DNA from 3 places in the Paraburkholderia sp. Ac-20342 genome. Region 3 is predicted to be linked to each of the others. Evidence: riboswitches for the same ligand, from Rfam matches in the RefSeq annotation. Region 3 holds a riboswitch; each other region holds the start of a gene.
The links. Region 3 has a riboswitch for cobalamin ahead of G3N58_RS32270 (CbtB-domain containing protein). Riboswitches for the same ligand answer to the same signal wherever they lie in the genome.
Positions count from the first base shown of each region.

Region 1 (7,577 bases), on a different contig from region 3:
TAGCCGAGCGCGTAGTACATCGAGCGATTCGGCGAGCGCGCTACACCTTGCGTGATGTTTTTCGAACGACGGTTGTATGCCATAGGGACGCTCCAGTCTGTCTGTTCTGTTCGTGATCCGGGCCGCGAGGGCGGGGCGCCGGCGCGGCTCGCGCCCCGCTCGGGGGCAGCCGCCGGGGCATGCGCCAGCGGGCGCGCCGGCACATCCGTTCAGTGTAGTGCCGCCGCGCCGGGCAGACAGGCGGTTTTGCGTATCATGCGTCGCGTGTATTATTTGCGCGTGTTCAGGTCGTAAAACATATTAATCCGGGTCTTCATCATGCTGCCGACGATTCCCGATCTGCGCCAGTTGCGCTACTTCGTCGCCGTGGCCGAGGAAAAGCACTTCGGCCGCGCGGCCGCGCGTCTGTCGATGACGCAGCCGCCGCTCTCGCAGGCGATCCGTGCGCTCGAGGAGACGCTCGGCGTCGAGCTGTTCGCGCGTACCAAGCGCTCGGTCGAACTGACGGCGGTCGGCGCCGACCTCCTGCCCGAGGTGCAGCGCCTGCTTGCGGCGGCCGAGGGGCTGCGCCCGCTCGCGCAGAGCCTCGCGCGCGGCGAGGCGGGCGTGCTGTCGCTCGCGTTCGTTTCCACCGCCGATTACGGCTTGCTGCCGCTGCTCCTGCGCGATTTCGGCGCGCGCCATCCGCGCGTGCGGCTCGAACTGACCGAGGCCACCAGCGACGTGCAGGTCGAGGAACTGGCGGCGGGGCGCATCGACGCTGGGCTCGTGATCGCGCCGCTGCCGCCGCGCCATGCCGCGCAGCTGTCGTGGCTGCCGATCGCGCGCGAGCCGCTCGTGATCGCGATGTCGACGGAGATGGCGGCGCGTGTGCCAGGCGCGGGCGGCGTGAATGGCGGGGTGGAAGACGGTCTGAAGGACGGTGGGCGTGGCCGCGAGAAGGGCGAGGCTGGAGAGATAGGAAAGGCACGAGGCAAGCCCGGCGCCGACCCCGGCGCGGAATGGCTCGACACGCCGGTGAGCCTGCGCGATCTCGCCGACGCGCCGCTCGTGATCTTCCCAAGACGTCTGGCGCCAGGCTTTTATGACATCATTATGGATTGCTACGGCGTCGCGGGTCTCGCTCCCCGGATCGGCCAGGAGGCGATCCAGATGCAGACCATCGTCAGCCTCGTGTCGGCCGGCATGGGCGTCGCACTGGTGCCGCAATCGTTGCGTAACCTGCGGCGCACGGGCGTCGTGTACCGGCCGCTGTCCGAGTCGGTGCCCGCAATCGAAACGGGTCTCGTCTGGCGTACGGACGAGGTGAGTCCGGTGCTCGCGGGCTTCATCGAGATCGTGCGCGCGCATGCCGCGACGGTCGCGCCGCGCGCCGAGCGCGGCGACGCTGCTGTAAAACCTCTGCTGTAGAAGCATTCCTGAACCTGAACTGCCCATAACCACACGATGCTTATTCACCCCAATTTCGACCCCGTCGCCATTCATCTGGGGCCGCTCGCCGTGCGCTGGTATGGCCTGATGTACCTCGTCGCGTTCATCGCGGCGATCGTCGTCGGCCGGCTGCGGCTGCGTTTGCCGTACGTCGCCGCGCAGGGCTGGAGCGCGAAGGATATCGACGACATGCTGTTCTACGGCGTGCTCGGTACGATCCTCGGCGGCCGGCTCGGCTACGTGCTGTTCTACAAGGCGAGCTTCTACTTCGCGCATCCGCTCGACATCTTCAAGGTGTGGGAAGGCGGCATGTCGTTTCACGGCGGCTTTCTCGGCGTCACGCTCGCGATGATCCTGTTCGCGTATCAGCGCAAGCGCTCGTGGCTGCAAGTCACCGACTTCGTTGCGCCGATGGTGCCCACGGGCCTCGCGGCGGGGCGCCTCGGCAACTTCATCAACGGCGAGCTGTGGGGCCGCGTGACCGATCCGGCTTCGCCGTGGGCAATGCTGTTTCCGGGCGCCGCGCCCGACGATGCCGCATGGCTCACCGCGCATCCGCAACTGGCCGCGCAATGGCATCTGAACGAAGTGTTCGCGCAATATCACATGCTGCCGCGGCATCCGTCGGAACTGTACGAGATCGCGCTCGAAGGCGTGGCGCTGTTCTTCGTGCTGATCTTCTTCTCGCGCAAGCCGAAGCCGCTCGGCGCGATTTCCGCGATGTTCCTGATCGGCTATGGCCTCGCACGCTTTACGGTCGAGTTCGCACGCGAGCCGGACGATTTCCTTGGCCTGCTCGCAATGGGTCTGTCGATGGGGCAATGGCTGTCGCTGCCGATGATTCTCGCGGGCATCGGCCTGATGGTGTGGGCCTATCGACGCGGGCGCCGCGAGTCGGCGCAGGCGGTGAGCGCGAGCTGAGCCTTGGGTCGATGCGGTTGATCCGTCGAGCCGCGCGCCACGGTTTGCCTTGTCTTGTCGGGCAGCGTGGCGGTTGGCGCGGTGGGTCTTTAGAACCTTTAGAGTTTTCAGGACCTGCAAATAGAAACGCCACGGCATGAAGACATGCCGTGGCGTTTCTATTTGCAGGTATGTGTGTTTGCGCGTTTGCGTTCCCGCGCGCGCGTTACTTCATCTGCACCGATCCCGACACGTTGACCGTCACCGTCGACGTGCCGCCTTCGAGCGGCATCGGCGCCACGCTCTTCGCTTCGGCGCCCATGGCACGCGCGCTCATCATCATGACCGGGCGCGGCATGACGCCGCCGTGATTCACATTGACCTCGCGGATCGAATAGCCATTAAAGCCGAATGCCTGCGCCGACGAAGCGGCCTGTTCGCGGAACGATCGGATCGCCTCGCCGGTGAGCTTCTGCTCGGCGGCACGCTGCGCTTCCGGCGACAGCGAGAAACTCACGTTGCCGACCTGCATGATCGATGCCATCTGTCCCGCGAGCTTCGATGCCGAACCGAAGTCGCGGGATTCGAGCACGACTTCGGCGCGGCCGCGCCACGTCGAAATGTGGCCATCGCGATCGGTGGACGGGAAGATCGAGAATGCGCCCGTGCGCGCCGTTACGCCGCTGACGCCGCGCGCCTTCTGCAAGGCGGCGTCGGCGCGCTCGTTCAGCGTGGCCGTGAGCGAGGACGGATCGCTCGCTTCCTGCTCGTAAAACAATGTGATGTCGACGACGTCCTGCGGGACTTCCGCGCTCGCCTGCGCATTGAGCGACAGCACGCCCGCGGGCTGCGGCATGACGCTTTGCGCGCGCGCGAGGGTCGGGGTCAGCGCGAGCGCGACAGGCGCGGTGCAGGCGAGAGCGAGTGCGAGGGCCCGTGCGGCTTGTTTCGTCATTGTTGAACTCCTTGTATGAACAGGTTGTGCACGTGTGACACAAGTGACATGTGATGGCGTAGGGGTTGCGGGTTCGCTTTCGCGACGGGCTGGCTCGCCGGCCAGGCGAAGCCCTTCAATGAGCCCTGCAACACGCGTGTCCGATCATTAGGCGCGGCTCGCGTTGTCTTGGTTCCCTAATTCGGCGTTATCCGCCATGCGGAGAACAACACGGTGCGTTCACCCGTTCGTCATAAGTCACGAACGAACGCCGGATATGCCCTTAAACAAGCTGTTTTGTGATGAAACGCCATTCGGCTTCGGTCACCGGCGTGATCGACAGACGGTTGCCTTTGGCGAGCACACGCATGTCCTGCAACTCGGCATGCTCGCGCAGCGCAGCAAGCGGAATCAGCGGAATCTTCTTTTTGAACACGACGTCGACGAGCATCCAGCGCGGCGTTTCCTGCGACGACTTCGCGTCGTAGTACGGACTCTTGTTATCGAACTGGGTCGGGTCCGGATACGCGGTGGACGACACTTCCGCGATGCCCGCGATGCCGGGCTCGGGGCAGCTCGAATGATAGAAGAGCACGCCGTCGCCGATCTGCATGGTGTCGCGCATGAAATTGCGTGCCTGATAGTTGCGCACGCCGGTCCACGGCAACGTGCGATGCGGTGCGTTGGCGAGATCGTCGATGCTTGCTTCGTCCGGTTCGGACTTCATCAGCCAGTAGCGCATGAATCGAATTGAACGTGAGGGATTGAACGACGCGCGCGAACCGGCGCCTGCAAAAAGCACCTGAAAGCAGCACCGGAAAACGCAGCCCAAAGAAAAACGGCATCGAACCGAAGTACGATGCCGTTCCAGATAAGGTCCCCGCCTTAGCCGCTAGGCCGGCATCCTGAACCGGGGGTTCAGAATTGGTCGCAGTTAGCAACACTTCGGGTACATCAGACAGAGTGACGCGCACGCCCGTGCTACAAATTTCCGCAACCGTGCACATGGCATTGGTTCAAGGAATATATGACCTTGGCGAACCAGGCAGGGAAGCTAAACCGATGAAGCTACAGCAGTTCAAACTTTAACAGAAGAACTCAAACGCTTGCGAGAGGTGCTCATGTGCTTCACCGACACCGCACACCCGCTTTGCAAAAAAGTACTGCGTTTCAAGCTACTTCGTTGAATTCACGACCGGTTCGACATTGGGTTCGAAGCCGGCTGTGACCGCTTACTGCAAGCTGTACTGTTCAATCACAGTACCGAGCTGTTCGTTCATTTGCTGCATTGTACGCCGGATTTCTTCAGCGGGAAATGCTTCTCCGTGTCGCACGCTGTTTTGCAGCTTAAGCAGTTCCGATGCCAGCGACAGCGCGGCCATGACGGCAATGCGATCCGTGCCGCGCACGTTGCTGCCGTTGCGGATTTTCTTCATTTCCGCATCGACGCGTGCGACCGCTTCGAGCAGGGCGGCTTCGGTTTCCGGCGAGCAGGCGAGACGATACGGTACGTCGAGAATCGATACTTCGATCTGCTTGGTGGTCATGCGTTTTCTCCGTGGCGGCTCACGTCGCTTTCCGCTTCCTCGGGTTCGGGTTGAGCGGAGTCGAGCAGATCGAGCTGGTTATCCGGTTCGCTGCTCGCGCGGGCACGCGGCAATTTCTCGAGAATCGCATTCAGGCGCACCTGAGCGTCGTCGATCTTGGCGGAGAGCGCATCGCGTTCCGCCTGCAGGGCATCGCGCTCCCCGCGCAATTGCGCGAGTTCCGCATGCGTGGCTTCGACTTCGGCACGCGTGTGCGCGAGTTGTTCTTCGAGCGCGAGCCGCGCTTCGTGGTGGCGCTGGCTGATCGCAATCAGCTTGCCGATGTTCTGGGAGAGTGATTCGAGTTCGGTGAGCATGTGCTGCGTCCTCTAAAGACCTCGCATTTTAGCGCGGAATGTTACAGGTTCCGACAATTGTCTCGTTTCGAGACGTAACAACTTGGCTTTATGCAAGCATTTTCCCGACCATAAGATGAAAAACCGCTCGTCGATCGGACAATAACCTGCACTCAACGGCACGGCTCGCGCAGGGATTGACCTTTCTTGACGCTCGCCGGGGGCGCTCCTAAACTGGCCGCACTCTGGTGCCCGCGCACGCTTTTCGGCGCGCGCAGTTAAACGGGAAGCAGGGCGCGCGCGGGGTTCGACACCGGCACGCGCGAACCTGCGCTGCCCCCGCAACGGTAAGCGACCGCATCTCGTCATGCAGGTCGGTCCTGATTGCAGGTCGAAGCTGAACCTGCAAGTGTGTCACTGCGCGTCACGCGTGGGAAGGCGGGGCCGATGTGTCGCAGCCCGGATACCGGCCAGAGGGAGAGGACGTCCCCCGCGAAAACGTTAAACATCGGGGGCGCCTCGTTACGCGGCGGCCTGCGGGGAAGCGGGCTGCGCACGCTATCCACAGGACTCTCACCCATGCTGTCCCCCTTCGCCCGCGCGGCGCTGCTCGCGTTCGCGGGTCTGCCGCCCGTCGTGCATGCGCAGACTGCCGGGACCACGGCTGCCGCGTCGGCGGCGTCTTCCGTGCCGGCCGATGTTGCATCGCCCGTTGCTTCGCCGGCTGCTTCGTCGGCCGCATCATCGGCTTCAGCTTCGAGCGCGTCCGCCGATGCGAATACCGATGCCGATGCGAACCCCCGCGCGAACCCGCCGGCCACCGTACTCTCGCCAGTCGTCGTGACCGCCGAACGCGGACCGCAGGCACTCGCCGATACGATCCCGCCGACCACGCTGTTCGATCAGCAGGACATTGCCGACACGACCGCGACCGATCTGCCCGGCCTGCTGCAACTCGCGCCCGGCGCGCAAATCTCGCGTACAGGTGGCCCCGGTTCGACGACGAGCCTCTTTTTGCGCGGCGCGTCGTCGACGCAATCGCTGGTGCTGATCGACGGCGTGCGCGTCGATTCGGTGAGCCTCGGTTCCGCGCAACTCGCGCAGATTCCGCTCGACCAGGTCGATCACGTCGAGGTCGTGAACGGCAATGTCTCGGCGTTGTACGGCTCGGGTGCGATTGGCGGCGTCGTGCAGGTGTTCACGAAAGATGGCGGCGATCATCCGCCGCGCTTCAATTTTTCGCTGGGCTACGGCAGTTATCACACGCAGACGCAAACCGTCGGCGTCAATGGCGCGCTCGATCAGGACGGCCGCACGACCTTCAGCATCTCGCTCGCGCGCACCAAAACCGATGGCTTTTCCTCGCTCGATCCGCTGCAAGCGCCCGGCGCGAATCCGAACGCGAACGGCAATCTGAACGAGAGCCTCTCGGCATCGCTGCGTCACAAGTTCAGCGACAGGTGGGACGCCGGCGTCACCTATTTCCAGTCGAACGGCAACAACAGCTACGACAACGCCTATGGCGAGCCGACCGATCTGAACAACCTCTATAGCAAGGTGCGCCAGCTCTCGGTGTTCGCGAACGGCAAGCTGACCGACTGGTGGACCACGCATTTCACGGTTGCCGAGGGCGACGACCGCAGCGTGTCGAATACCAACGGCATCGACAACGGCCGCTTCGATACCGACAATCGCCAGTACACCTGGCAGAACGATTTCGCGCTGGCCGCAAACCAGAAGCTGCAACTCGGCTACGAGCATCTCGATCAGAGCCTCGATTCCGATACGTTCGCGGCGCCCAACCGTCACGTCGATTCGGTATTCGCGGGCTATACCGCGCGCTTCGGCCGCAATCAGATTCAAGCTAACGTGCGGCGCGACCAGTACTCCGATTTCGGCGGGGCGAACAGTTACTATCTCGGCTATGGCTTCGACATCACCTCGCACTGGAAGGCAACCGCAAGCTATTCGGACGCGTTCCGCGCGCTGAGCTTCGACGATCTGTACTATCCGTTGAGCGGTAATCCGTCGATCCGGCCCGAGCGCAGTCATTCGGTCGAAGCGGGTTTGCAGTACGCATCGAACCTGCTCGGCGTGGTGCGTGTCAGTGCCTTTCAGACGCGCTATACGAATCTGATCGATTACGTGCAGACGATCCCCGGCATCTATCTGGCCGAGAACGTCGGGCACGCGAAAGTGCAGGGGCTCGAAGGATCGTGGAGCGGGCATGTCGGCAAGACCGACGTGCGCGCCTCGCTGACGCTGCAGAATCCCGTCGATCTCGACAACGACGTCGACCTCGTGCGGCGCGCGCGACGCTTCGGCTCGCTCGCGATCAATCGCAGCATCGGCGGCTGGCGCGTGGGCGGCGAGTGGATCGTGAGCGGTCCGCGCGCGGATAGCACCGGCAATCTGGGCGGCTACGGCATC
Region 1 is NZ_JAAGPQ010000001.1:185,377-192,953, forward strand. Features, by position in the region: gene ilvD (dihydroxy-acid dehydratase) at 1-83, opposite strand, end outside; gene G3N58_RS00740 (LysR family transcriptional regulator) at 319-1,410, shown strand; gene lgt (prolipoprotein diacylglyceryl transferase) at 1,447-2,352, shown strand; gene G3N58_RS00750 (SIMPL domain-containing protein) at 2,558-3,286, opposite strand; gene G3N58_RS00755 (EVE domain-containing protein) at 3,549-4,007, opposite strand; RNA gene ssrS (6S RNA) at 4,139-4,320, opposite strand; gene G3N58_RS00765 (cell division protein ZapA) at 4,498-4,812, opposite strand; gene G3N58_RS00770 (ATPase) at 4,809-5,168, opposite strand; cobalamin riboswitch at 5,377-5,637, shown strand; gene G3N58_RS00775 (TonB-dependent receptor) at 5,727-7,577, shown strand, end outside.
Region 1: it holds a riboswitch for cobalamin, as region 3 does, so the genes downstream of both, G3N58_RS00775 (TonB-dependent receptor) here and G3N58_RS32270 (CbtB-domain containing protein) in region 3, are expected to answer to the same signal.

Region 2 (7,577 bases), on a different contig from region 3:
GAGTTGCGGCAGCACCGCGCGCGCCGCGCGAATCCGCTGCACGTACGCGGCCTGCTGCTCAGCGTGAGTGGCACAAAATGCCGCCGGATCATGATCGAACGCGAGCCGCGCCTTGACGATCGCCTGCCGTGTCGACGGCTCGAACGCGTTGCGCAACTCGACCATCAAACCGAAACGGTCGATCAGTTGAGGCCGCAACTCGCCCTCTTCGGGATTCATCGTGCCGATCAGCACGAAGCTCGCGTCATGGCTATGCGATACGCCATCGCGTTCGACGGTATTCACGCCGCTCGCCGCCGCATCGAGCAACGCGTCGACGAGCGCATCGGGCAGCAGATTGACCTCATCGACATACAGCACGCCGCGATGCGCCTTCGCAAGCAGCCCCGGCGAGAAGCGCACCGCGCCGTCGCGCAGCACGGTTTCGATATCGAGCGTGCCGATCAGCCGATCCTCGCTCGCACCGAGCGGCAGATTCACGAGTTGTCCTTCTGGCAGCAATTCGGCGAGCGCGCGCGCCGCGGTCGACTTCGCCGTGCCGCGCGGCCCGCTGATCAGCACACCACCGAGGCCCGGATCGATCGCCGCAAGCAACAAGGCCTGCTGCAACGGCGCCTGGCCGATCAGTGCGGCAAAGGGAAAAGCCGGCCGCCGGGCCGAACCCGATGCGGTGCCCGATACCGTATCCACGCCGCTCATCTCTCCCGCCTCTCGCGTCACCCCATTCATCTCTGCCTTCCTTCGATCTGCTGTTCGCTCGCGAGCAGATGCTGCTCCACCTGCGCGCGATAGTCGCCGGGCGCCTGCCACAGCCCGCGCTGCATCGCTTCGAGCAGACGCTCGCAGACCGAATGCAGCGCATGCGGATTGTGCCGTTGCATGAACGCGCGCGTATCGGCATCGTTCAGATACGCGTCGGCGACGAGCGCGTATTGATGATCCGCGACCACGCGCGCGGTCGCATCGTAGCCGTACAGATAATCGACGGTCGCCGCGATCTCGGCCGCGCCTTTATAACCGTGGCGCTTCACGCCATCGAGCCATTTCGGATTGACCACCCGCGAGCGGATCACGCGCGCGATCTCCTCGCGCAACGTACGCACACGCGGCGCGGCCGGATTGCTGTGATCGGCGTGATAGACGCTCGGCTGCTGGCCGGCCAGATGCCGTACCGCCGCGACCATGCCGCCCTGGAACTGGTAATAGTCGTTCGAGTCGAGCACGTCGTGCTCGCGGTTGTCCTGGTTTTGCAGCACCACGTCCATTGCCGCGAGACGCGCGCCGAACGCGTGCTGCGCTGCCTCGCCCGCGCTTTTTTGCGTGTACGCGTAACCGCCCCATGCCTGGTAGGCATTCGCGAGATCGGCGTCGGTCTGCCAGTGGCGCGAGTCGATCATCTCCTGCACACCCGCGCCATACGCGCCGGGCCGCGCGCTGAAGACGCGCCAGCCGGCCCGCTTGAGCGCTTCGGCCGGCTCCATGCCGCGCGCGATCAGCGCATCGCGTTCGCGCTGCACGCGCGCGCGGATCGGATTCAACGCTTCGGGTTCGTCGAGTTCGGCGACGGCTTGCACGGCCGCATCGAACAGATGCATCACGTTCGCAAACGCATCGCGGAAGAAACCGGACACACGCAACGTCACGTCGATACGCGGACGGTCGAAGGCTTCGATCGGCATGATCTCGAAGTCGGTCACGCGATGGCTGCCCGGCGCCCACTTCGGCCGCACACCAAGCAGCGCGAGCGCCTGCGCGATATCGTCGCCACCGGTGCGCATCGTCGCGGTGCCCCATACCGACAGGCCGATCGCGCGCGGATAATCGCCATGTTCCTGCAAATGCCGCTCGATCAGCTGCTGCGCGGATTTCAGGCCGAGCGCCCAGGCCGCTTGCGTCGGCACCGCGCGCGTGTCGACCGAATAGAAGTTGCGGCCGGTCGGCAACACGTCGGGCCGTCCGCGCGACGGCGAGCCGCTCGGCCCCGGCGGCACGAAACGGCCTTCGAGGCCGCGCTTCAGTTGCAGCATTTCCTGCGGGCCACAGGCGTCGAGACGCGGCAGCACGTCGTCGCGCAAACGTTCGATAACTAGCGCGGCTTGCGGCAAGTTGCTCTCAAACGATGGAGCCGCACGCGCGCCATCCGCTTCATCGCTGCCCACACCACACACCCCGAGCAACAACTCCGCCGCGAGCATCTCCAGCCGCTCGCGCGTGTCGCCGTAATGCCGCCACGGCGCGTCGCTGACCCGCTGCAACACGGCCGGGCGCGGACCGTCCCACGGCCCGGCCCAATCGACCGTCAACGGATCGAACAGATGATCAATACGCAGATCGCGCGCCAGCGCGTCGACGAGCCCCGCTCTGCGCCCCTGTCCATCGCCGATCGGAAAGCGCCCGAGCGCAAGCAGCGTATCGCGCCGCTGCACGCCGGCCGGCGATTGCCCGAACGTATGCAGACCATCGCGAATCTGCGCTTCCTTCAGTTCGCACAACCACGCATCGACGCGCGTAAGCAGCGCGTCTTCATCATACTGGCCATTCGGCGCGGCGAGGCTCAGTTCCTCGTGCAGGCGGTGCTCGACGATCGTCGCGAGAATCGTGCGGCGCAGCAGCTTCGCGCGGCGCGGATCGACCATCAGCGCTTCGTAGTATTCGTCGACCTGGCGTTCGAGGTCCTGCAGCGGTCCATAGTTTTCGGCGCGCGTGAGCGGCGGCATCAGATGATCGACGATGACCGCCTGCGTGCGCCGCTTGGCCTGGCTGCCCTCGCCCGGATCGTTGACGATGAACGGATACAGATGCGGCATCGGCCCGAGAATCAGATCGGGCCAGCACGCCTCGCTCAGCGCGACGCTCTTGCCGGGCAACCATTCGAGGTTGCCGTGCTTGCCGACGTGCACGACCGCGTCGATGCCGAACTGCCGGCGCAGCCAGAAATAGAACGCGAGATACGCATGCGGCGGCACGAGTTCGGCATCGTGATAGCTCGCGTAATCGCCCTGCTCGCGCGAACGCGCCGGCTGAATGCCGACGAATACGTGCCCGCAGCGCCAGCCCGCGATCATGAAGCGCCCGCGCCGCAGCGTCGGGTCCTGCTCGGGCGGGCCCCAGCGCGCGTTCAACGCATCGCGCACGCTCGCCGGCAGCGCGTTGAAATGCGCGAGATAGTCGTCGAGTGCAAGGCTTTGCAAGGCCGGACGCAGATCGCGCACAACGGGATCGTTGGTCACGCCTTCGGTGAGTTTCTGCAACAACGCAGCGCCGTTTTCGGGCAATTCGCCAACACGATAGCCCTCGCCGCGCAGCATCGACAGAATGCCGACCACCGAAGCCGGCGTATCGAGCCCGACGCCATTGCCGATGCGCCCTTCGCTCATCGGATAGTTCGCGAGAATCAGCGCGAGCTTCTTGTCCGCATTGTCGAGCGAACGTAGACGGCACCAGCGGCGGCTCAGTTCGGCGAGAAAACGCACGCGTTCGAGGTCGGGCTGATAGCGGACCACGTCGACCTCGGTATGCGGACAACGATAGGCGAGCCCCTTGAAGCTGATCGCACGCGTGATGATGCGGCCGTCCACTTCCGGCAGCGCGATATGCATTGCGATGTCGCGCGAATTGAGGCCGTGATTGTCCTTGAGCCAGTCCTCGCGATTGCCGCCGCTCAGGATCACCTGCAACACCGGCGCGTCGCCGGCCAGCGCGAGCGGCTCGGGGTCGTCGATCGCGGACGCGGCGAACGCGGTCGTATTGAGCACGAGTGCAGCATCGTGCTGCGCGCACAGCGACTGCACGACTTCGCGGCTCACCGCATCTTTCAGCGACGTGATCGCGAGCGGCAGCGGATTGAGCCCTTGCGCTTCGAGCGCGTCGATCAGCGCATCGAACACCGCGGTATTGGCAGCCTGCAGATGCGCCTTGTAGAACAGAATCGCGACCACAGGCGCGTCCTGGCGCCAGCGCGCCTGCCAGTCGGCGATGGTCGGCGTGTCGTGCGCGGGATGATAGAGCGACGCGGCCGGCAACGCGCGCGGCGGCTCGGGCTCGCGTCCCCAATCGAGCGCGCGATAGGCGATGCAGCGCAGGAACGCCTCGGCATTCTGCGGGCCGCCCTCGCGCAGATAACGCCACAACTGATGGCACAACTCGGCGCTCGCGGTACTGCGCGCGAGCAGGTTCGGGTCTTCCTGCAAATCGCCGGAAAACATCGCAAGCGTTTGCTGCCTGCGCTGCGCGAGCGCGACGACCTGCTCGATGCCGTACGGCCAGTAAGCCTCGCCGCCGAGATGATCGACCACGACGACGCGTGCATGCTGCAACACGTCGTCGAGATAGAAATCGACCGACGCCGGCTGCCGCAAATAGGTGACGTTGGCGAGCCGCAGGCTCGGGAAGCCGTCGCCGAGACGCGGAACCACGCTCGCGAGCAGCGACAGCGTGGTGTCGGCGGAACTGAGCACGACGATATCGGCAGGCTGCTGATCGATACGGATCACGCCCTGCGTATCGTCGACGAAACCGCCCGGCGTCGTGCGTAGCAGATGCATGAGCGCTTACGCCTGGTGTGCGGCAACGCTCGCGGGCGCACTAGCGGCGGCGTCGAGTGCCGCGTCGAACGCGCGTTGCAGCGTGGCCTGATCGAGGTCTTCGCCGATCAGCACGAAACGGCTGCCGGCGTGCGCGCCGCCGTCATTTTCGCCGGCCTGCCAGCGCCGGTCGAAATAGCTGTCGAAGCGCCGCCCCACGCCCTGAATCACGAGGCGCATCGCCGCGCCCGGCAACGCGGCAAAGCCCTTCACGCGATAAATCGTGTGGCCTTCGACAAGCGTCTGCAATGCGGCGATCGCCGCGTCGCGCGACGACACGCGCGCTTCCACGACGACCGAATCGAATTCGTCGTGGTGGTGGTCGGGATCGTCGGCGGAACCGTGATGATCGTGGCGCAGGTGGATCGTCTCTTCCGAAGCCGCTTCGAGCCCGAGCAGCGTGTGCAGATCGAGCTGGCCCTGCTGCGCGCGCACGATCTTCACCTGCGGCGGAATCTCCCCGCGAATCAGCGCTTCGACCGCGCGCTGCTGCGCATCGTCGACGAGGTCGGTCTTGTTCAGGATCACGAGATCGGCCGCGGACAACTGATCTTCGAACAGCTCGTGCAGCGGCGATTCGTGATCGAGATTCGGATCGGCCTTGCGCTGCGCATCGACGGCGACCGGGTTCGCGGCAAACTGGCCGCTCGCGGCAGCCGGACCATCGACGACGGTCACGACCGCGTCGACCGTGAAGCTGCTCTTGATCTGCGGCCAGTTGAACGCCTGCACGAGCGGCTTCGGCAATGCGAGACCCGAGGTTTCGATCAGCACGTGATCGATTTCGCCGCGGCGCTCGACGAGCTTTTCCATCACCGGAAAAAACTCTTCCTGCACGGTGCAGCAGAGGCAACCGTTCGCGAGTTCATACAATTGCCCTTCGGTTTCGACGCCGTTTTCATCGCAGCCGATGCCGCAACCCTTGAGGATCTCCCCGTCGATGCCGAGTTCGCCGAACTCGTTGACGATCACCGCGATGCGCTTGCCGCCCGCATGCTGAAGAATGTGCCGCAGCAGCGTGGTTTTGCCGCTGCCGAGAAAGCCCGTGATGATCGTGACGGGGATCTTGCGCAATTGAGTTTGCATCGTGAGGTTCATCCGAAGGCGTTGCGCCGCGCATGCCGGAACGAGCGCCGGCGTTGCCGCGACAACGGAAAACAGAAAGCGGAAAGTGAGGTCGTGAACGCGACGCCGCATCCCCGTGGCGTCCGTCCTGCATCTTCGGGCCGGTATCCGGGCTGGCGAAAGCGCCGCTTCCCCTTCCCGGCCGAGTGGTTTCTCGACCAGTGGTGATATGCCGACGCAGCCTTGCGCGTGGACATCGAAGCCGGCTCCGCGGTGGCCGGCCATGCAGCCGATACCGCTTTTCGCTTACCGTTGCGGGGACAGCACAGGTTGGCCCGTTCCAGAGCAGGTGGGCTCCCTGTTTCCCGTTTAACTGCACGCGCATGGATGCGCGCGCGAGCACCAGAAGTGCGTGCGAGTGTAGGCCCACGGCCATGCGCAGTCAAGGAAAGGACACCGCGTGAAGCGCCGCGCGCGCTTATCCGGCGGGGCGCCATGTGCTATCGTATGCGCGCGTTTGGTGCCCGCACATGCGCTCGCGTGTGCAGTTAAACGGGAAACAGGCAGCGCGTCATGCGTTCAATCTGTGCTGTCCCCGCAACGGTAAGCGACCTGCGACGCGAGCGCCGTTCCGGCCGCGTCGCACATGCGTTTTTCGCGCCACTGTCCGACGAATCCGGACGGGAAGGCAAAGCGCGTGAGGCCGCCAGCCCGGATACCGGCCAGACGCGGAGGCGGCGCCGCGTTCATCGCTGCGTTGCCGGCCGCCGGAATCCGCGGGGAACGGATGTGATGGCGTTCAAGCATGGCCGCGCCGCGCGTGGCGTTTTTCCACGGGGTTTTCGCCGCAAAAACGCAACGCGCCGCGCGATGGTCCAAGCCCGGATTCGCAGTACCGCATGACCTCGATCTTCCTTGCCGCGTGCGCCCTTGCAGGCAGCCGCCCTTTTTCCATTACCGCGAGGCGTTTGCCTTGCATGCCGCGATGACGCGCGCCTCGCTCGCCAGCGCCGGGCACGAGGCCTCTTGCGCTGACGCGAATGCCGAAGCCAAAGCCGATGCCGCTCGACACACCGGACGCCCGGGCAAGACGCTCGGCGTCGGCATCGGCTGTCGCCTCGGCAGTTCGGCGCAACAGATCGAAGCGGCGGTGCGCGCCGCGCTCGGCTCGCACGCGTGCGTCGCTTCTTTCGAACAGATTCACGCCGTCGCCACGCTCGACGCCAAAGCCCATGAAGCGGGCCTGCGCGAATTCTGCGCGCGTCATGCGCTGCCGTTGCAGGTGTTCAGCCGCGAGCAGATCGCCGCGGTGCCGGTCGCCACGCCGTCGCTGGCCGCGCAAACGCATCTCGGCGTCGATGGCGTTTGCGAACCCTGCGCGCTGCTCGCGGCGCAGACCCTGGCGGCTGCGTCAGCCGCTGCATCGCCCACACAGCCCGCGCGCCTGCTCGTACCCAAGACCGTGCACGACGGCGTTACCGTCGCGATCGCCTCGGCCAGCAGCGACGCCGACACCGCTCCAACCCAACCCGACACTCCCCAACAGGACCTTCGATGAAAACCGATCCCGAATCGCATCAACGCATGACCGAACGCCGCCGCGAGGGCCATGAAAAGAAACAGGCCGCCGCGACCGTCGAGAAAGGCCTGCTGATCGTCAACACCGGCACCGGCAAGGGCAAGAGCACGGCCGCGTTCGGCATGGCCGTGCGCGTGCTCGGCCACGGCATGCGCCTTGGCGTCGTGCAGTTCATCAAGGGCGCGCTGCATACCTCGGAGCGCGACTTTCTCGGCGCGATCGCACACTGCGATTTCGTCACGATGGGCGACGGCTACACCTGGAACACCCAGAACCGCGACGCCGACATCGCCACCGCGCGCAAGGGCTGGGACGAGGCGTGCCGGATGATCGAAAGCGGCGACTATCAG
Region 2 is NZ_JAAGPQ010000005.1:144,173-151,749, reverse strand. Features, by position in the region: gene G3N58_RS03710 (AAA family ATPase) at 1-699, opposite strand, end outside; gene cobN (cobaltochelatase subunit CobN) at 726-4,544, opposite strand; gene cobW (cobalamin biosynthesis protein CobW) at 4,551-5,669, opposite strand; cobalamin riboswitch at 5,790-6,070, opposite strand; cobalamin riboswitch at 6,150-6,390, shown strand; gene G3N58_RS03695 (cobalamin biosynthesis protein) at 6,634-7,206, shown strand; gene cobO (cob(I)yrinic acid a,c-diamide adenosyltransferase) at 7,203-7,577, shown strand, end outside.
Region 2: it holds a riboswitch for cobalamin, as region 3 does, so the genes downstream of both, cobW (cobalamin biosynthesis protein CobW) here and G3N58_RS32270 (CbtB-domain containing protein) in region 3, are expected to answer to the same signal.

Region 3 (7,577 bases):
CGGCTGTTGGTTTTTAAAGATCAGTCCGCTCACTCAACCATGCCCAACACCACCCGGCACCGCTTCGTTCGCGTCGCTGCGTCTGCAGCAGAGAAACGAGATTATGCTGACCGCCCCGCATCACGTCAAGACCCTTCTCACAATTTCTTTTAAAAAAATCGAAGAGCTTAAAAATCGAGCACCATGGCATCGAATTCGAATTAGTTAGCCATCCGATTTAATTTGCACCGGGAGAAGCGAAGAACATGGATTAGAAGATTAGGTAATTGGCGAAAAGCGACCTGAGGAGCTTTTCCACAGAAAATGTTCGCAAGCCTGTGGATAACCACTCCACAATTACGCCAAGTCATTGAAGTAAAACCATTCTTGCGCGTTGCGCGCGAAGCATGACCGCTTTCGCGGTCATGCATTGCCTTCAATCTCAGGCCGACCTCATCGTTACGCGCGCATTCGTACGCATGAATGCACTGCGCTCGACCAGCGCGCCAAACAGCAACCCGATCGTCGCCCACATGATCACCTGCATGCCGATCGCGACGACGCGGAACTTCCACAGCAGCACGGCCGGGAAAGCGGCGGGCACTTCATTGATGACCGGCATCGACAACTGCACGGCCGCGATGATCGCGACGAACACCAGGCCTGCCACGATCGAGCCATTCCACGCGCCGAGCTTCGCAACCGCGCGGCGGCGCACCTTCAGCGCAAACACCATCGTCACGAGCGAAATGGCGATCATCAGGAAGAACAGCCCCGTGCGCATGCCGATCGTCTCGGGATCGCCGACCGATGGCGGATTCGCCGGATACTTGATATTCGGCACGATCACGAGCGCGATGAAGGCGCCGAGCGCGAGCCATGCGGACAACGCGCGCATGCTCAATGCACCCGCCCGTCCATAGGCATACGCAAACACAAGCGAGAACAAACCACCGAACGCCGCACCATACGTCACGACGCCGGTCAGCAGACCGAGACCCGCCTGCGTTTCGCGGCTCACGAGTTCGGGCTCGGGAGCTTCGCCGCGTGCGGCCGCCGCTTTTTCTTCGAATGAAATAGCCTGATCGACCTGCGGCTCACCCGCGAGTCTCGCGAAGCTGAATGTGAGCAAGCCCGCGACGATGCCCGCGAGCATCCCGCGCACCAGTAATTTGCCAACCATGTCGGACTCCGTTAGTGGCAGGGAAAGCCAAGCAGATGGCGGCCGTCGTGCACGAACTCATGCACGTACATGCCGGGGACCAGCGAAGTAGCCCCCTCTTCCGCACCAACAAAATAAAGCGCGAGCAACAGCAGCAAACCGCCGAATACCACCCACGGCAGCAGTTCGCGCAAAGGAATCGGAGTAGGCTCGGCCGCAGGTTGCGCGGCGGGATCGAAAACGGCTTCGGCCATGATGGATATCTCCTGGGGGTAACGCGCCCCGAAAGTCGATGACATAGGAATGGTGCGAAGCACAGGTCTGGCTTTCGGCTCTTGCTTGCAAACCGATTACAGTGGCGCGACCGCGCCGGGCTCTCACCGGCTTCCGTGCTTCGCGGAGCCCTTATTCTACGCGCTAAACTTCTGCCTTCATGAAAGCTTCGGCCACGTTTGCAAGCTCGCGTGGACAAACGGCAGCATCGGGAAAGCACAGAATGGATACGCGACTGCTACTGATAAGCCACGCGGCGACGGCCTCGCAACGCGCGGGCCGCTTCCCTTCCGACGACCCGCTCGACGCGCGCGGCACCGCCGAAGCGCAAGCGGCGCGCGCCCGTCTGGCACTTGCGCACGAGGCTCGCGTCTTCACGAGCCCGGCTGCCTGCGCGCGCGATACGGCTGCGGCGCTCGGCCTGAACGCCACACCCGCCGCAGCGCTAGCGGATATCGACTACGGCGACTGGCGCGGCCAGCGCCTCGCGGATCTCGCCAATGAAGCGCCCTTGCAACTCGCCGCGTGGACTCGCGACGCCGACACCGCGCCGCCCGGCGGCGAATCGTTCAGCCAGCTCGTGCAACGGATCGGCGCATGGCTCGACGCACCGGACGGACCCACGACATCGGCATCGACATGCAACGCGGCAAACCCGGCACCGCCAGCCGTATCGCCGCAAACACACACGGTGCTCGCCATCACGCACGCGCCGCTGCTGCAAGCCGCCATCGTGCATGCGCTCGGCGCATCCGCACAGGTATTTCCTCGCATCGAGATCGCTCCGCTGTCGGTCGTCGAATTGCGCCACTCGCGGCGCGGCTGGACATGGTGGCCAGCCGCCACTCGCTGACGCGAACGCGGCATGCGAAACATACGGCTTCGCTCCCCTGCTGGCAGCCCCGCCGCCGCATCCGACACCATCGGAAACACGTCCCGTCCCCCTCCGTTTAACGCGACTGTCGCATTCGCGCCGCAGACTCTCCCGGCACGGCGCGAATTTCCGATTCAATAGTTTGCTAACGAATATCAAGGAAATACAATACCTGCCATGCCGAATCTTGATACCCTGCGCCGCACCGTCAGCAGCACGCTGGTCGTCGCCGCCAGAAAGTGGCGGCGCACGAGTCATGGCGTGCTGGCGGCCTTCAACGTCTCCGAAGCGTGCGCGACCCCGCTTCTGACCGCGAGCCGGCTCGGTTCGGCAGTGCGCCAGGTTACGCTCGCCGATCACATCGGCATCGAAGGCCCTTCGCTCGTGCGGCTGCTCGATCAGTTATGCGCAGCGGGCCTGATGCGCCGCGAGGAAGATCCCGAGGACCGCCGCGCCAAAACCGTCGCGCTCACCGACGAAGGCCGCGCCGTCACCGCGAAGATGGAAGAGGAGCTGGTCACGTTGCGCGCCCAGGCGCTCAAGGGCCTGTCGCGCGACGATCTCGAAGCCACGCTGCGCGTGCTCGATGCGTTCACGACGGATGCCAGCGGCCGCGCCGAGCTCGACGCCGAAGCGGCGGCGAAGCCCGAGCCGCCGCAACGCGGCACAACGGCCGGACCTGCAGCGGGCACCCGCGCGCCGCTCGAACGCGCCGCGTCCAAGCGCACCACGTCGCCGCTCAAACGCGAACCCGCGCGGCGCGAACCCCTCGCCGTCAAACTCGGCAAGACCGGCAAGAGCGCGGCCCCAGGCGCCGGCAAGGCGCACGGTACGGTCAAGGCACGCAAGTCCACCAAACGCGGCGTCCGCGCAACGGCGCCACACAACGCCGGGTCCGCGTAACGGTCTATGGCCTACCCTTCCTTTCGCGACTGGCTGTTCTCGGTCAAGACGTTCTTCGCGGCAATGCTCGCGCTCTACATCGGACTCGCGTTCCAGTTGCCGCGGCCGTACTGGGCGATGGCCACCGTCTATATCGTGTCGAACCCGTTCGTCGGCGCGACCCGCTCGAAGGCACTCTATCGCGCGCTCGGCACTGCGCTCGGCGCGGCGGGCGCGGTGCTGCTCGTGCCGCCGTTCGTCGAATCGCCGTATCTGTTCAGCGTGGTCGTCGCGCTCTGGACCGGCACGATGCTCTACCTCGCGGTATCGGACCGCACCGCGCGCAGCTACGTGTTCATGCTCGCGGCCTACACGATGCCGATCATCGCGCTGCCTTCGGTGACGAATCCCACCGGCGTGTTCGATCTCGCGGTCAGCCGGACCGAGGAAATCCTCGTCGGCATCGTCTGCGCGAGCATCGTCGGCAGTGCGCTGTTTCCGAGCCGGCTCGCGCCGACCATCATCGAGCGCACCGACGCATGGTTTCGCGACGCCGCGTTCTACGCGACCGAAACGCTGTCGGGCCGCATCGCGAGCGCGGCGATTTCGGGCGCGCGGCAGCGGCTCGCGAGCACGATCAACGGTCTGGAACTGCTGCTGAGCCAGCTCGCCTACGATCACACGCGGCCCGACATCCTCGCGCGCGCACACGAACTGCGCGGACGCATGCAGTTGCTGCTGCCGATCATGTCCTCGCTCGCCGACCCGCTGCTCGCGCTCTACCACAACGGCCAGCACAGCTGGCCCGAAGGACTCGACGCGCTGCTCAAAGACGTCATCAAGTGGTTCAACCAGCCGCTGCCCGCGCCGAGCAAGGGCTATCACCCGGACGAAACCGCCAACGCGCTGCGCGAGCGCATCGCGGCGCTGCGTCCACCCGCGGCCGCGCTCGCGCACTGGGACGGCGCGCTGCTCTCGAACGCGCTATGGCGTCTGAGGCAGGTCATCGACGTATGGCAGGACTGCCGCTCGCTGCGCATCATCATCGCGCGCGACGAAGGTTCGTGGCGGCCGCACTTCCGTCATTGGCGGCTCGGCGGCACCGAGCGTTTCTACGACCGCGGCATCATGCTGTTCGCGACCGTGTCCGCGGGCCTCGCGGTGATTCTCGCGTGCAGCCTGTGGATCGGCTCAGGCTGGAACGACGGCGCCAGCGCGGTGACGCTCGCGGCGGTGGCCTGCTGCTTCTTCGCCGCGCTCGACGAACCCGCGCCGATGGTGTTCCGCTTCTTCCTCGCGACCGCGGTCAGCGTGCTCGCGGCGGGCGTCTATCTGTTCGCGGTGCTGCCGCACGTGCACGACTTCCCGATGCTCGTGATCCTGTTCGCCGGGCCGTTCATCCTCGTCGGCACGCTGATTCCGCGCCCGCAGTTCAACATGGTCACGGTGCTCGTCGCGGTGAACACGGCGACCTTCATCAGCATTCAGGGCGCCTACGAGGCTAACTTTCTCACCTTCGTGAACGCCAATCTCGCGGGCCTCGCCGGCCTGCTCTACGCGTATCTGTGGACCCGCGTGACGCGTCCGTTCGGCGCCGAATTCGCGGCTTCGCGCCTGCTGCGCTCGAACTGGGCCGACGTCGCACTGACCGCGTCGACGACGCCGATCGAAGACCCGCGCAATCTCGCCGCACGCATGCTCGACCGTCTGATGCAACTGATCCCGCGCCTCGCCGCGACCGACGAGCACCGTCATCCGTCGATCGAAAGCTTCCGCGATCTGCGCATCGCGTTCAACGCGATCGATCTGCGCCGCGCCACGCGCAAGCTCGGCGGCGAAGTGCCGGGCGCGATCGAGCACGTTCTCGACGGCGTACGCAGTTACTACGAGAGCTGCGTCGAGCGGCGCCGCCGCGAGCCGGTGCCGCAGAGCCTCATGGTGTCGATCGACGCGGCGGTCGCGCGCGTCACCGCGCAAGGGCTCGCGAATGCCGCCGCGCCGACCGAAACCTCGCCGACCTCGGCGCGCCAGTTGCGCGACGCGCTGCACGCGCTCGTCGGCTTGCGTCTTTCGCTGTTTCCGGCCACGCTCACGAAGCCGACGCCGACCGAACCGGAGGCTTCCGCATGATGCGCGCCTCCGCTTCCGGCAGCCCGTTCCCACTCTTTTCCAGTTCCCGCGATGATCGGTGAAATCGATATCTTCGGCGTGTTCGTGCCGTCCGTGCTGGTGCTGATGCTGATCGCCTACCTGATCAACCTCGTCATCCGCACGGTGCTCGCGTACGTCGGCTTTTACCGCTTCGTGTGGCATCGCTCCATCTTCGATCTCGGCATCTATGTGCTGGTGCTGGGCCTTGTCGTCGTCGTTTCGCACAGACTAATAACGTGAAAAAAACCTGGTTCTCGCTCGGTCAGATCCTGCTGACCCTGATCGTCGTCGTCGTGGCCGCGCTCGTGCTGTGGAAGCTGGTCGCCTATTACATGTTCGCGCCGTGGACCCGCGACGGACACGTGCGCGCCGACGTGATCCAGGTCGCACCCGATATCTCGGGGCTGATTTCGTCGGTCGAGGTGACGGACAACCAGCAGGTCAAGCAAGGCCAGGTGCTGTTCGTGATCGATCAGGCGCGCTATGCGCTCGCGCTGCGCCAGGCCGAAGCGACCGCGCAGCAACGCCGCGCCACGCTCGACCAGGCGCGCCGCGAATACGCGCGCAATCGCCAGCTCGGCAATCTCGTCGCGGCCGAAGTGCTCGAGGAAAGCCGCTCGCGCGTCGATGCGGGCGAGGCCGCGCTCGCCGACGCGGACGTCGCGATCGACACCGCGAAGCTGAACCTCGAACGCTCGACGATCAAAAGCCCGGTCGACGGCTATCTGAACGACCGCGCGCCGCGCGCCGGCGAATTCGTCGCGGCGGGCCGCCCGGTGGTGGCGGTGGTCGACATGCACTCGTTCCGCGTCGACGGTTACTTCGAGGAAACCAAGCTGCGCGGCATCGACATCGGCCAGCCGGTCGACATCACCGTGATGGGCGAGCCGACGCCGTTGCGCGGCCACGTGCAGAGCATCGTCGCCGGGATCGAGGACCGCGACCGCACGCAAGGCTCGAATATGCTGCCGAACGTGAACCCGGCGTTCAGCTGGGTGCGGCTCGCGCAGCGCATTCCGGTGCGCGTCGCGCTCGACGAAGTGCCTGCCGACTTCCGCATGATCGCGGGCCGCACCGCGACGGTGTCGGTGCGCGATCTGTCGCCGGTCAGAAGGCAGCCGGTGTCGGGTGCGGTGGCGGCTTCGGCCGCGCCGGTGGCGCCCGGTTCGGCCGTGGCGGCCAGTTCGGCCGTGGCGGCCAGTTCCGCCGCGCCGGCCGCGGCTGCGTCGGGCGCGTCGCAATGAAACTCGCGCGCCCCTTATCCTCGCTGGCGCCGCGCCTGCCGCTGCGGCCATGGCTCCCGCTGTTGCCGCTATTGCCGCTCGCGGTCGCGCTGAACGGCTGCATCAACGTCGGCCCCGACTACACGCTGCCGAAGCAGGCGCTCGTCAACGCGCCGCTCGCCAAAGGCGCGCTCGAAGGCGCTGACCCCACCCTGACCTCGACCCTCAACACGCCGACGGTCTGGTGGAAGCTCTACGACGATCCGGTGCTGAACAGCCTCATCGACGAAGCGCTGAAGTCGAACACCGATCTGCGCGTCGCGGCCGCGAATCTCGCGCGCTCACGCGAGGCGCTCGGCGTCGCGCAGGCGCAGGGCGGCTTCTCGGGCAAGGCGTCGGCAGCGGTCGAACGCGCACAGGAATCGGCCGAGCAATACCTGCTCTTCGAGAAACTGCCGGTCGCCAACGAAGCCGACCTCGGCATCAGCATCTCGTACGAAATCGATCTGTTCGGCAAGCTGCGCCGCGGCGTCGAAGCGTCCGCGGCGGACACCGAAGCCGTCGAAGCCGCGGGCGACCTCGCGCGCATCACCGTGGTCGCCGACGTCGTGCGCTCGTACGTCGAGCAATGCTCGGCGGCCGAGGAGTTGCGCATCGCCCAGCAATCGCTCGCGTTGCAGAAGCAGCGTGTGGACGTGTCGCGCCGTCTGCGCGACGCGGGCCGCGGCAATCAGACCGACGTCACGCGCGGTCAGACCCAGGTCGACAACCTCGCGGCCGACATCCCGCGCTATACGGCGCGCCGCAAGATCGCGCAATACCGGCTCGCGGCGCTGCTCGCGCGCGCGCCGTCCGATCTGCCGCCGGCCGTGCTCGCCTGCGATCGGCTGCCGCAACTCAGCCAGCCGATTCCGATCGGCGACGGCGCCGCGCTGCTGCGCCGCCGCCCCGACGTGCACGAAGCCGAGCGTCAGCTCGCGGCCTCGACGGCACGTATCGGCGTGGCGACCGGGGCGCTCTATCCGAGCGTGAG
Region 3 is NZ_JAAGPQ010000143.1:4,693-12,269, reverse strand. Features, by position in the region: partial or broken gene G3N58_RS32280 (hypothetical protein) at 1-208, shown strand, start outside; gene G3N58_RS32275 (CbtA family protein) at 422-1,162, opposite strand; gene G3N58_RS32270 (CbtB-domain containing protein) at 1,174-1,395, opposite strand; cobalamin riboswitch at 1,438-1,581, opposite strand; gene G3N58_RS32265 (histidine phosphatase family protein) at 1,638-2,267, shown strand; gene G3N58_RS32260 (MarR family transcriptional regulator) at 2,466-3,191, shown strand; gene G3N58_RS32255 (FUSC family protein) at 3,198-5,300, shown strand; gene G3N58_RS32250 (DUF1656 domain-containing protein) at 5,352-5,561, shown strand; gene G3N58_RS32245 (HlyD family secretion protein) at 5,558-6,565, shown strand; gene G3N58_RS32240 (efflux transporter outer membrane subunit) at 6,562-7,577, shown strand, end outside.